3 regions of the Bacillus sp. H1a genome follow, and region 2 is predicted to be linked to each of the others. Evidence: predicted binding sites of a transcription regulator. Region 2 holds the regulator's gene; each other region holds the start of a gene.
What was found. The regulator Rex, encoded in region 2, represses fermentation and respiration genes when NADH is low (regulators of the CRP and FNR family bind a similar motif). The targets are predictions, from matches to a motif close to TTGTGAAATATTTCACAA.

Region 1 (3,280 bases), on a different contig from region 2:
GTGAGAAGTAGATTGTAGGTATGCATCAACTGTTGCACGACCACGGTTTACTTCAAGACCTGATTCACCGATTAATGGGTTACCTTGTACGCCGCCTGTCCAAACGAATGTGTTAGCAACTAGTTTTTGACCGTCTTTTAAGTCGATTTCATTGCCAGCAACGTTTGTTACAGGAAGACCTGTTAAGAATGTAACGCCGCGTGCTTCTAAGCTAGTAGTTGCACGTTCGATTAAGTGGTCTGGTAATACAGGAAGGATTTTTGGACCTGCTTCAACAAGAAGAAGTTTAACTTCTTTTGGATTTACGCCGTGGCTTTTTGCAAGTTTAGGCATGATGTCAGCAAGCTCACCAACTAGCTCAACGCCAGTTAATCCGCCACCACCGATTACGATTGTAGCATCAGCTTCGTTTTTCGTTTTAGCGTATTCACGAATACGGTCTTCAACGTGTTTGTAGATTTTGTTTGCATCAGCAGCAGATTTTAATACCATGCTGTTTTCTTCTAGTCCTGGAATACCGAAGTAAGCAGTTTTACTTCCTAAAGCAACTACAAGTGCATCGTAAGATAAAGTAGTGCCACCAGCTAGTTTGATTTCTTTGCTATCAACTGAGAATGACTCAACTGTTGCAATTTTAAGATCGATGTCTTTGCCTTTGAAAAGCTTTGTAAGTGGCATTGCAACTGCTTGCTCAGCAACGTTACCAGCTGCAAGGCGGTGTAGTTCAGTGATGATTTGGTGTGTTGGGTATTGGTTAATCACTGTAACTTGTGCTTCTGATTTGCTGTAATATTTACGTACGTTTAAAGCGGCAAGAAGACCGCCATAACCAGCGCCTAAGATGACAATTTGTTTTGACATAGTATGATATCCCCCGTCTTTACTAATTGTTGTTATAAGTTAAATTATTTATTATTACGTTCTGCACTAACTTGAAGATATGCGTTTACAAAGCGGAACATTTTTTGTGCTTGTGGGTCTTTTAATAATTTTAATAGACCGAACAGGCCGATAACTTCGCTGCTTTCATCAGCGCGATCTTTCGCTTCGATAGCAGTTGCAGCCATGCTTTTCACTGTATCTTTTACAGGTTCTACAATCTCTTGGATTGCGCTAACAGTGTCGCTTTTTAATACTTCGTCAGTAGCAACAGTTTGAGCGAAGTCATAAGACTTAGTTAAAATGTTAACAAGCTCAGTTAATTTTGGAAGCTGCTCCACTAGTGTTGTTAATGATTCTTGTACCTCAGGTTTTAACAACTGATCAAGTACATCAAGTTGTCCTTGGCTAGCAGAAATTTGTACAGTTTCTTGTTCTGGCTTTGTTTGAGTCATAGTTTCTGGCATCTCCAATTCTCCTTTACGATAGCAATACTCTTATTTTTTTGGAATTAATATCCCTGGCATAGGTAAGGACAGAAAAAGTTTGCGAAACTTTATACAAAGTTTCACAAAACATAATAAAATGCCTTTAAATTTATGAGGGCAAATAAGCCGAAATCATAAATCTAAAACCATAATGTCTTACCTATTATCTATGAACTGTCCGATACATGGCTTGTCCGCATAATGGAAAGTTCCCTTATCGGAAAGTGTATATAATATATAACCTATATTATATACTATATACACGTATGTTAACATAAAAATGATTCCTAATTATTTGATATTGAGTCCGTAACCTAGTACTGACAAGGCATGAAAGCGCATAAATTATTTTGTCTAGGTTAGAAATGTACATATATATGTAGAAAAAAAGGAAAAAAAGAACAAATTTTTGTTCTTTTTTTCCTTTTTTCTTATTGTTCACCCTCTGTAATTAACATGGATGTGTTGCCGCTTTTTTCAAGATGGCATTCGCCCCAAGTACAAAGAGAATCAAGAATCGATTCTAAAGACCACCCGTAGTCAGTGAGGGAATATTCTACTTTTGGTGGTACTTGATTATATACCTTTCTGTGAATAACGCCATCTTCTTCTAATTCACGTAATTGCTGCGTTAACATCTTTTGTGCAATACCAGGCATTAAACGTTTTAGTTCACTCGTTCTCTTTGTACCTTTCGTTAAGTGGCAAAGGATAACGACTTTCCATTTTCCGCCGATAACCTCTAAAGTTGCCTCCACAGGAATATTATATTTCTTCATATAAAAATCTCCTTTGATGAACATAGATTTCAGTTCTTCAATAAAAGAAGCTAAATAAACTTAAATGTTACTTTTTAGTGCCTATAGCACTTTAAAGTGCGTACTTTTTATCGTGTTGAATATGTTTCATAATAGCATACGTAAGAGGGAAATGAGTAGTACGGTACTAAAAAGTGCCTATGTTACTTTTTGGTACCTATCGTACTTTAAAGTGCGTTCTTCAAAAAAAGAATGAAACCAATCATAATAGTATTTATAAGCAATAAAGTTATTTTTGTAGAAGATAAAAAGGCCTTTTTATCATACTATTATGATTGGATTTCTTGCATTAAGGAGGAGTTCAATTGAATTCATATACAGTATCTTCTTCGGCTGTTCAGACGAATCGAAGAAGTATGTTAGCTTTATTAGCGCTAGCAATTAGTGCGTTTGGGATTGGTACAACCGAGTTTATTAGCGTTGGTTTATTACCGTCTATTTCAGAGGATTTACATGTTTCTGTTACAACAGCGGGCTTAACCGTTTCTTTATATGCATTAGGAGTAGCGTTTGGCGCTCCTGTGTTAACGGCGTTAACAGCTACTATGTCGAGAAAGACGTTATTAATGTGGATTATGATTGTTTTCATTATTGGTAATGGAATTGCAGCGGTAGCAACGAGTTTTACTGTTTTACTTATCGCAAGGGTTGTCTCTGCATTTGCACATGGTGTTTTTATGTCAATTGGTTCAACGATTGCAGCTGCAATCGTCCCAGAAAATAAACGTGCTAGCGCAATTGCTTTTATGTTTACAGGTTTAACCGTTGCGACTATTACAGGTGTTCCTATTGGAACATTTATTGGTCAACAATTTGGCTGGAGAGCATCGTTTATGGTGATTGTATTAATTGGAATCGTTGCCTTAGTCGCAAATAGTGTGCTAATTCCGTCTAATTTAAAAAAAGGTACGTCTGTATCATTTCGTGATCAATTCAAACTAATCACGAATGGAAGACTATTACTTGTTTTCATCATTACTGCATTAGGATACGGGGGGACGTTTGTAACATTTACGTATTTATCTCCGCTATTACAAGAAGTGACAGGGTTTAAAGTAAGTACCGTTACAATGATTTTGTTAGTGTATGGAATCG
Region 2 (3,280 bases):
CACCGCGAGTTAAGCGCATATTTACATGTTCAATAATCGGTTCCTCGTCATAGCCAATAGTTGCATCTTTTACTTGCAAAACATCATTTCCACTTTGTTTTTCAATATCGAAGTGGAAGGAGGCTGATTTAGAATCACCTAATGGTCTAGTTAATAATTCCATTCTGTCTAATTGTTTACGGCGACTTTGAGCGCGTTTCGTCGTAGATGCACGAGCGATATTTTTTTGAACAAAGTCTTCAAGTTTAGCGATTTCATCTTGTTGTTTTTCATAACGTTTCATCTCTTGCTCATATAATGCTGATTTTAAGTCTAAATATTTACTGTAGTTACCAACAAATCGTCTGCTTTCCTTATTAGAAATTTCGTATACTTGTGTAACGAGTTTATCTAAGAAATAGCGATCATGGGAAACGATTAAAATCGCACCAGGATAACCTTGTAAATATTGTTCAAGCCACGTTAGTGTTTCAATGTCCAAATGGTTTGTAGGCTCGTCTAAAATAAGTAAGTCTGGTTTAGTTAATAATAATTTCCCAAGAGCTAAGCGTGTTTTTTGTCCACCACTTAATGTAGAAATTGTCGTCTGGTGCGTTTCAACTGGGAAGCCAAGACCACTTAAAATTGAGCGGATATCCGCTTCGTACTGATAACCACCTTGATCTTTATAATCTAATTGTAATTGGTCATAATCAGCTAATAATCTCTCATATGTAGCCGCATTTGAAAAGTTTTCTTCTTTTCCCATCTCTTGCTCTAGCCTTCGAAGTTTCGTCTCCATTTGCTGTAGATGTGTAAAGACGGTTAACATTTCATCCCAAATTGTTAAAGATGTTTCTAATCCGGTATTTTGAGCTAAATACCCAATTGAGACATCTTTCGGCTTTATAATTTCACCACCATCATGAGATAACTCTCCGGCAATTATTTTTAATAATGTAGATTTCCCGGCCCCATTTCGGCCGACTAATGCGATACGATCTTTTGTTTGTACTTCCAATTTTATGTTTGCAAGAATTGTTTCTGCACCGTATAATTTCGAAAGTCCATTCACTTGTAATAAAATCAATGTTTTCACCTCAAATAATTTCTTAACTTTGCCATGTTTATATTTCTCAATCATACTAAAAATAGTGTATAGTTTAAAATAAAGAGAGAATACTTCTTCTCTTTATTATACAAGGAAATTCATGAGTGCTAAACTTCTGAATTTGATTCAAGTATATGAATAAAGATAGGAAGAGAGGAGAGGTTATATGGATCAGCAGAAAATTCCACAGGCCACTGCTAAACGATTGCCTCTATACTATCGATTTATCCAAAACTTATCTCTTTCTGGTAAGCAACGTGTTTCATCAGCCGAATTGAGTGAAGCGGTAAAGGTTGATTCCGCAACTATTCGAAGAGATTTCTCATACTTTGGAGCGTTAGGGAAAAAAGGGTATGGATATAACGTGAATTATTTATTATCATTTTTCCGTGAAACACTTGACCAAGATGATATTACACGTGTAGCGCTTATTGGAGTAGGTAATTTAGGGACCGCTTTCTTACATTATAATTTCACGAAAAACAATAATACAAAAATTGAAATGGCGTTTGACGTTAGTGAAGAGAAAGTTGGAACAGAAATCGGAGGAATTCCTGTATATCATTTAGATGAATTAGAGGAGCGTTTATCAACTGATATACAAGTGGCAATATTAACGGTACCCGCTACAGTAGCGCAAGCTGTGGCAGATAGATTGGCAGAAACGAACGTGCATGGTATTTTAAATTTCACGCCAGCACGATTAAATGTGTCAGAGAATATAAGAATTCATCATATTGATTTAGCTGTAGAGTTACAAACGCTTGTTTACTTTTTGAAAAATTATCCACAATAAAACGCAGAGGGGACAACCTCTGCGTTTTATTATTGTTTTTTCTTTGTGAATTTGACTAAGATAAGGCGAAGTGCCAAATTGAAATCAATTGTTGCCATAACTGCAAATAGTATTGTCCACATATTCCAGATTGTATCTGTCACGTTCGTAATGGCGAAGCGTGTGAAGACACACCCAAGAAGGAAGTACAATGCAGCCATGAACAATGGTGAGTTTCTCATATTAAAAATCCTCCGATAAAGCCTTGCATTTTTTCAGCTTCTTTAATCATTTCTTGAATGTGCTCATTACTTACTACAACTTGAGCGACTGCAACCAATGTATTCATTGCAACATGAGCTGCAATAGGAACGATAATTCGTTTCGTTTTTACGTATAAAAAGGCGAATACGAGCCCCATAGAAGTGTATACCAATAAGTGAGTAAAATCAAAATGAATCGCCGCGAATACAAGCGAACTAATGATAGCTGCAATAAAGAAGTTAAACTTCTTATAAAGTGTGCCAAATAAAATTTTCCTAAATACGATTTCTTCTAAAATAGGCCCTATTATAGATATAACAATAAGGAACCAAGGTGTCGTTCTTGCGATGTCCATAAGCCTTGCTGTATTCTCAGATCCAGGTGTAATCCCTAATAAACGCATTTCAATCATACCGGCAATACTTTGTGAGAACAGTGCTAAGAAGAACCCGATAATAATCCATCCAATTGTAGCTGGAGCAGAAGAGCGCATTTTATCTAAATGCCGGTCACGAATATCTGTTTTAAGTAACCAAAGTACGATACATAATGCAATAAAGAAGCTAATGATTGCCCAATGGCCAGTTATGATTTGACCTTTTTCCTCAATGGTAAATTCTCTATTATCATAGAGTCCTGTTTTTAGGAGAAGTGGTAATCCAACAATCCCAGATAACTGCATTAAAATGTATGTAACGATAATCCACCAATATTGTTTCTTCAAATGGCTTAACCATCCTTTCTAACTCTAGTGTATGAGATAAGGTAGGATAACATGTAAATATCCTATCTGTGATATAAACGTTCAATCGTATTATGATTTTTTTGTAAATCTGTATTTAAAAATGAAATAGGAGACAGGAAAAAGTTGTACGTGTAGCGAAAACAACTTAGGGTGTCTTTCATATTGTAACATACGAGAAGTGGAAACAACGATTCATATAGTAAAGGTAGTAGAAGAAACAACAATTATATATAGAAACGTTTATATAGTAATTTGCGAAAAAATTATGATTTTTTTACTTGCAAAAGAAATTGAGATTATTTATTATTATAAGTGTGTTAGCACTCGGGAGAGTTGAGTGCTAATAAATAAAATTTACATAACAAAATGAGGAGGTTATTGTTCATGCTAAAGCCATTAGGTGATC
Region 3 (3,280 bases), on a different contig from region 2:
ACACTATTCAGTATCGCTTATTACAAGTACATTGTATGACTAAGTAGCGATAGATGTCAACTCGATTTTTATATTTTTTCTAAAATCAACTATTACCTATTAGATACAGCCGATTTTCTTTTTGAAAAAATTTCGCCACATACTTATCCTACTAAGAAAAGAAAATACCCCAACACAAAAATTCTACCTTTTTGTGTTGGGGCGCTATACTATACAGAAGTTAATGAATATGGCTAACTCTTCTTATTAATAAGACGGATCATTTTTTTGTTACGATAACATCATATCCATATCTTCTGCTGCAGTTGTAATTAGTTTTAAACCAAATGTTTCTTGTAATACCTCAAGCACGCCAGGTGAAATAAATTCAGGGGCCTTTGGACCAATGCGGATATCTTGAATCCCAAGACTAAATAGCCCAAGTAAAATGGCAACCGCTTTTTGTTCAAACCATGATAGAACAATACTCACTGGCAATTCATTCACTTCACATTGAAAAGCATCTGCTAAAGCGGCCGCTATTTTCACTGTCGAAATTGAGTTATTACATTGCCCTAAATCAATGTAACGCGGAATCTCCGTACCAGGTACAACACCATAATTTACATCATTAAAGCGGAATTTCCCACAAGAAGTTGTTAAAATAACCGTTTCTGGCGGAAGTGACGTTGCTAATTCACGATAATATTCTCCTCCTTTTCCCGGGGCATCACAACCTGCAATGACAAAGAAACGCTTTATTTTCCCTTCCTTCACTGCCTCAATAATTTCTGGAGCTAATGATAATACTGTATTATGATGAAACCCTGTCACTAACTGTTCATCCGAATCCATATGTACTTCTGGAAGTTCTAGCGCTTTTTGAATCAATGGTGTAAAATCATCATTTTCAATTTTTCGTACACCTTCTAGACCTGCAATGTCATATGAAAAGAATCGATCAGAGTATGATCCTTTAATTGGCATAACACAGTTCGTCGTAGCTAAAATGGCACCAGTAAATTTTTCAAAAAGACGTCGCTGATCATACCATGCCTTACCAATGTTTCCTTTTAAATGTTTATATTTTTTCAATTGTGGATATCCGTGTGCTGGTAGCATTTCAGAATGCGTATAAATATTAATTTCTTTTCCTTCTGTTTGCTTTAGTAATTCCTCTAATGCAAATAAATTATGACCAGTAACTACAATTGCCTTACCTTCTACATGATTTTGTGTAATTTGAACAGGCTCTGGAACACCAAAGTGATTCGTATGTGCCTCATCTAATAACTCCATCACTCGTAAAGCTGATTTCCCTACTTTCATAGCCATATCAATATGTTCTTGTTCATTAAAGTTAGAATTTGTTAATGTCATATATAACGCTTCTTGCGTTGTAGCATCTACAAATGCATCTGTATACCCTAGCTGAGCAGCATGGGTACGATAAGCTGCAATTCCTTTTAACCCAAACACAATCGTATCTTGTAAACTTGCAATGGTTTCATTCTTTCCGCAAACACCTATTACTTTACATCCACCTGTTGGCGTTTGTTCACATTGATAACAAAACATATCATCCCACCCTCTCCCAATCATTCCTTACAAACTAAGCATAATACCCATTGAGAAAAAGGGATGTGATATCAATCACAATAATATGTAAAAGTTTGTGACAGTTCATATTGTTGACATAATATTTTTATTGACACTTTAAAATTCATACATAAGCATGGACACTTCTATTGATGGTTCCAAACATCTAGATAATTATTTTAAAGAAATGCTAGCGACATTTTGATTCATCAATATATGTAAAGCAACTAAATCTTTTACTTACTAGTTCATTGTACAAAACCAAGATTTCGTAATATATTTGTCAATAAAGAGTTTTGAATCTCTTAAGCAAATAGTTGTAATTCATCAGTTACAGAAATAAACTTAGAAAAACGCCATCCTTTTCTATCATTCAACAGAAGAATGGCGTTTTTTTCATTTTGAGGAACAATCATTTTTTTGTTAAAAACGTTTTAAAGACTTTATGAGAAATCTCTTTATTTACAATACTTTTACACTGTCTTAACATTATTTACATTACTTTATGATATATTGATATAACAACTACTTAAGGAATTTCATGTACATTTTTATCTTTATGATCTCTTATCTAATTGATAAAGAAATCATGTTATATTTTTATAACAGGGGTGAACTTTGATGACTGAAACTTTAAAAACACTTATAATGCTTGATGCTACCTACGTTGTTATAGCAATTATGACGGTACTAGTATTTGTATACTTAGAATTAAAATCTCAGTGACGTATTCAGGCGTAATCGATAGCTTCAGCATTTAAATATAGCTAGAATAAACAGAGAAGGAAATTGTTTTCTTCTCTCTTTTGTATTCCAAAAGTTTCTTAAATCTACAATAAGCTTCATCATTATTTTATTTCTCGTTTCTTATTTCAACAAATCTAGTGTATGTAAAAGCAATCCTTTGTCACCTACATGACCATGACCAGGTACTACTGAAATCATATTTCCATATCGGTTCAACACATTTTCAATTGATCCGGACCACTCATTTACATACGCATCAGCAACATTCCCTAAATCTTTGGCTTCCGTAGATTTCACTAAACAGCCTCCAGCTAAAATTTTATATTGAGGTAACCATACGACAATGTTATCTTCTGTATGTCCTTTACCTGGATAGAACGTTTCTACTTTCATATTTCCATACTTCATACTCGTAATCGTTTGCAAGTCTCCAAGCGGCTCCTCATAACCATTTTTCTTTGCTAGTTCCGCAGTTAATGCTGTACTATGCGCTTTAATACCTCTTTCTTTCAACGTTTTAATTCCGCCAATTCGATCCTCATGTGCATGTGTAATAATGACATCAGTTACTCGCTTCTGAAACTTCTTTTCTACCATCTCTATTAATTCTTTCGTTAACTTATCATCCCAAGAAGAGTCTACAAGTACTAAACCTTTAGAAGTATTAAGAACTAGACCGTTCGAAGGAACTGTAACTCCGTTAAAATAACCCAACTCAGTATGAACCCATACATGTTTGTTTAGCTGAGAAATTGAAATTGTTCCTGTCTCATTTTTTATTACTTTCTGTTCTACCTCTTGTTCTGCTTGTACAGGAGATATTGCAGTAGCAAATTGACTTGCTCCTAGTAAACTAACACATAGCCCTATTTTTAATAACGTATTCTTTTTCATCCTTATCAATCCTTTCTTTCAAAGCAAATAGTTATTACCTATAATAGACAATTCATTCCAA

Region 1: the regulator Rex is predicted to act here: its motif matches at 1,426-1,443, upstream of U860_RS0108965 (DUF1641 domain-containing protein).
Region 3: the regulator Rex is predicted to act here: its motif matches at 1,621-1,638, upstream of hcp (hydroxylamine reductase).

Annotation. Positions count from the first base shown of each region.
Region 1 covers NZ_AYMH01000019.1:139,347-142,626, forward strand. Annotated here, with positions in the region: gene U860_RS0108960 (NAD(P)/FAD-dependent oxidoreductase) at 1-861, opposite strand, end outside; gene U860_RS0108965 (DUF1641 domain-containing protein) at 906-1,346, opposite strand; gene U860_RS0108970 (helix-turn-helix domain-containing protein) at 1,799-2,146, opposite strand; gene U860_RS0108975 (MFS transporter) at 2,542-3,280, shown strand, end outside.
Region 2 covers NZ_AYMH01000035.1:8,065-11,344, reverse strand. Annotated here, with positions in the region: gene U860_RS0116375 (ABC-F family ATP-binding cassette domain-containing protein) at 1-1,069, opposite strand, end outside; gene U860_RS0116370 (redox-sensing transcriptional repressor Rex) at 1,257-1,886, shown strand; gene U860_RS0116365 (YdiK family protein) at 1,916-2,107, opposite strand; gene U860_RS0116360 (type II CAAX endopeptidase family protein) at 2,104-2,853, opposite strand; gene groES (co-chaperone GroES) at 3,259-3,280, shown strand, end outside.
Region 3 covers NZ_AYMH01000054.1:65,483-68,762, reverse strand. Annotated here, with positions in the region: gene hcp (hydroxylamine reductase) at 271-1,557, opposite strand; gene bla2 (BcII family subclass B1 metallo-beta-lactamase) at 2,446-3,219, opposite strand.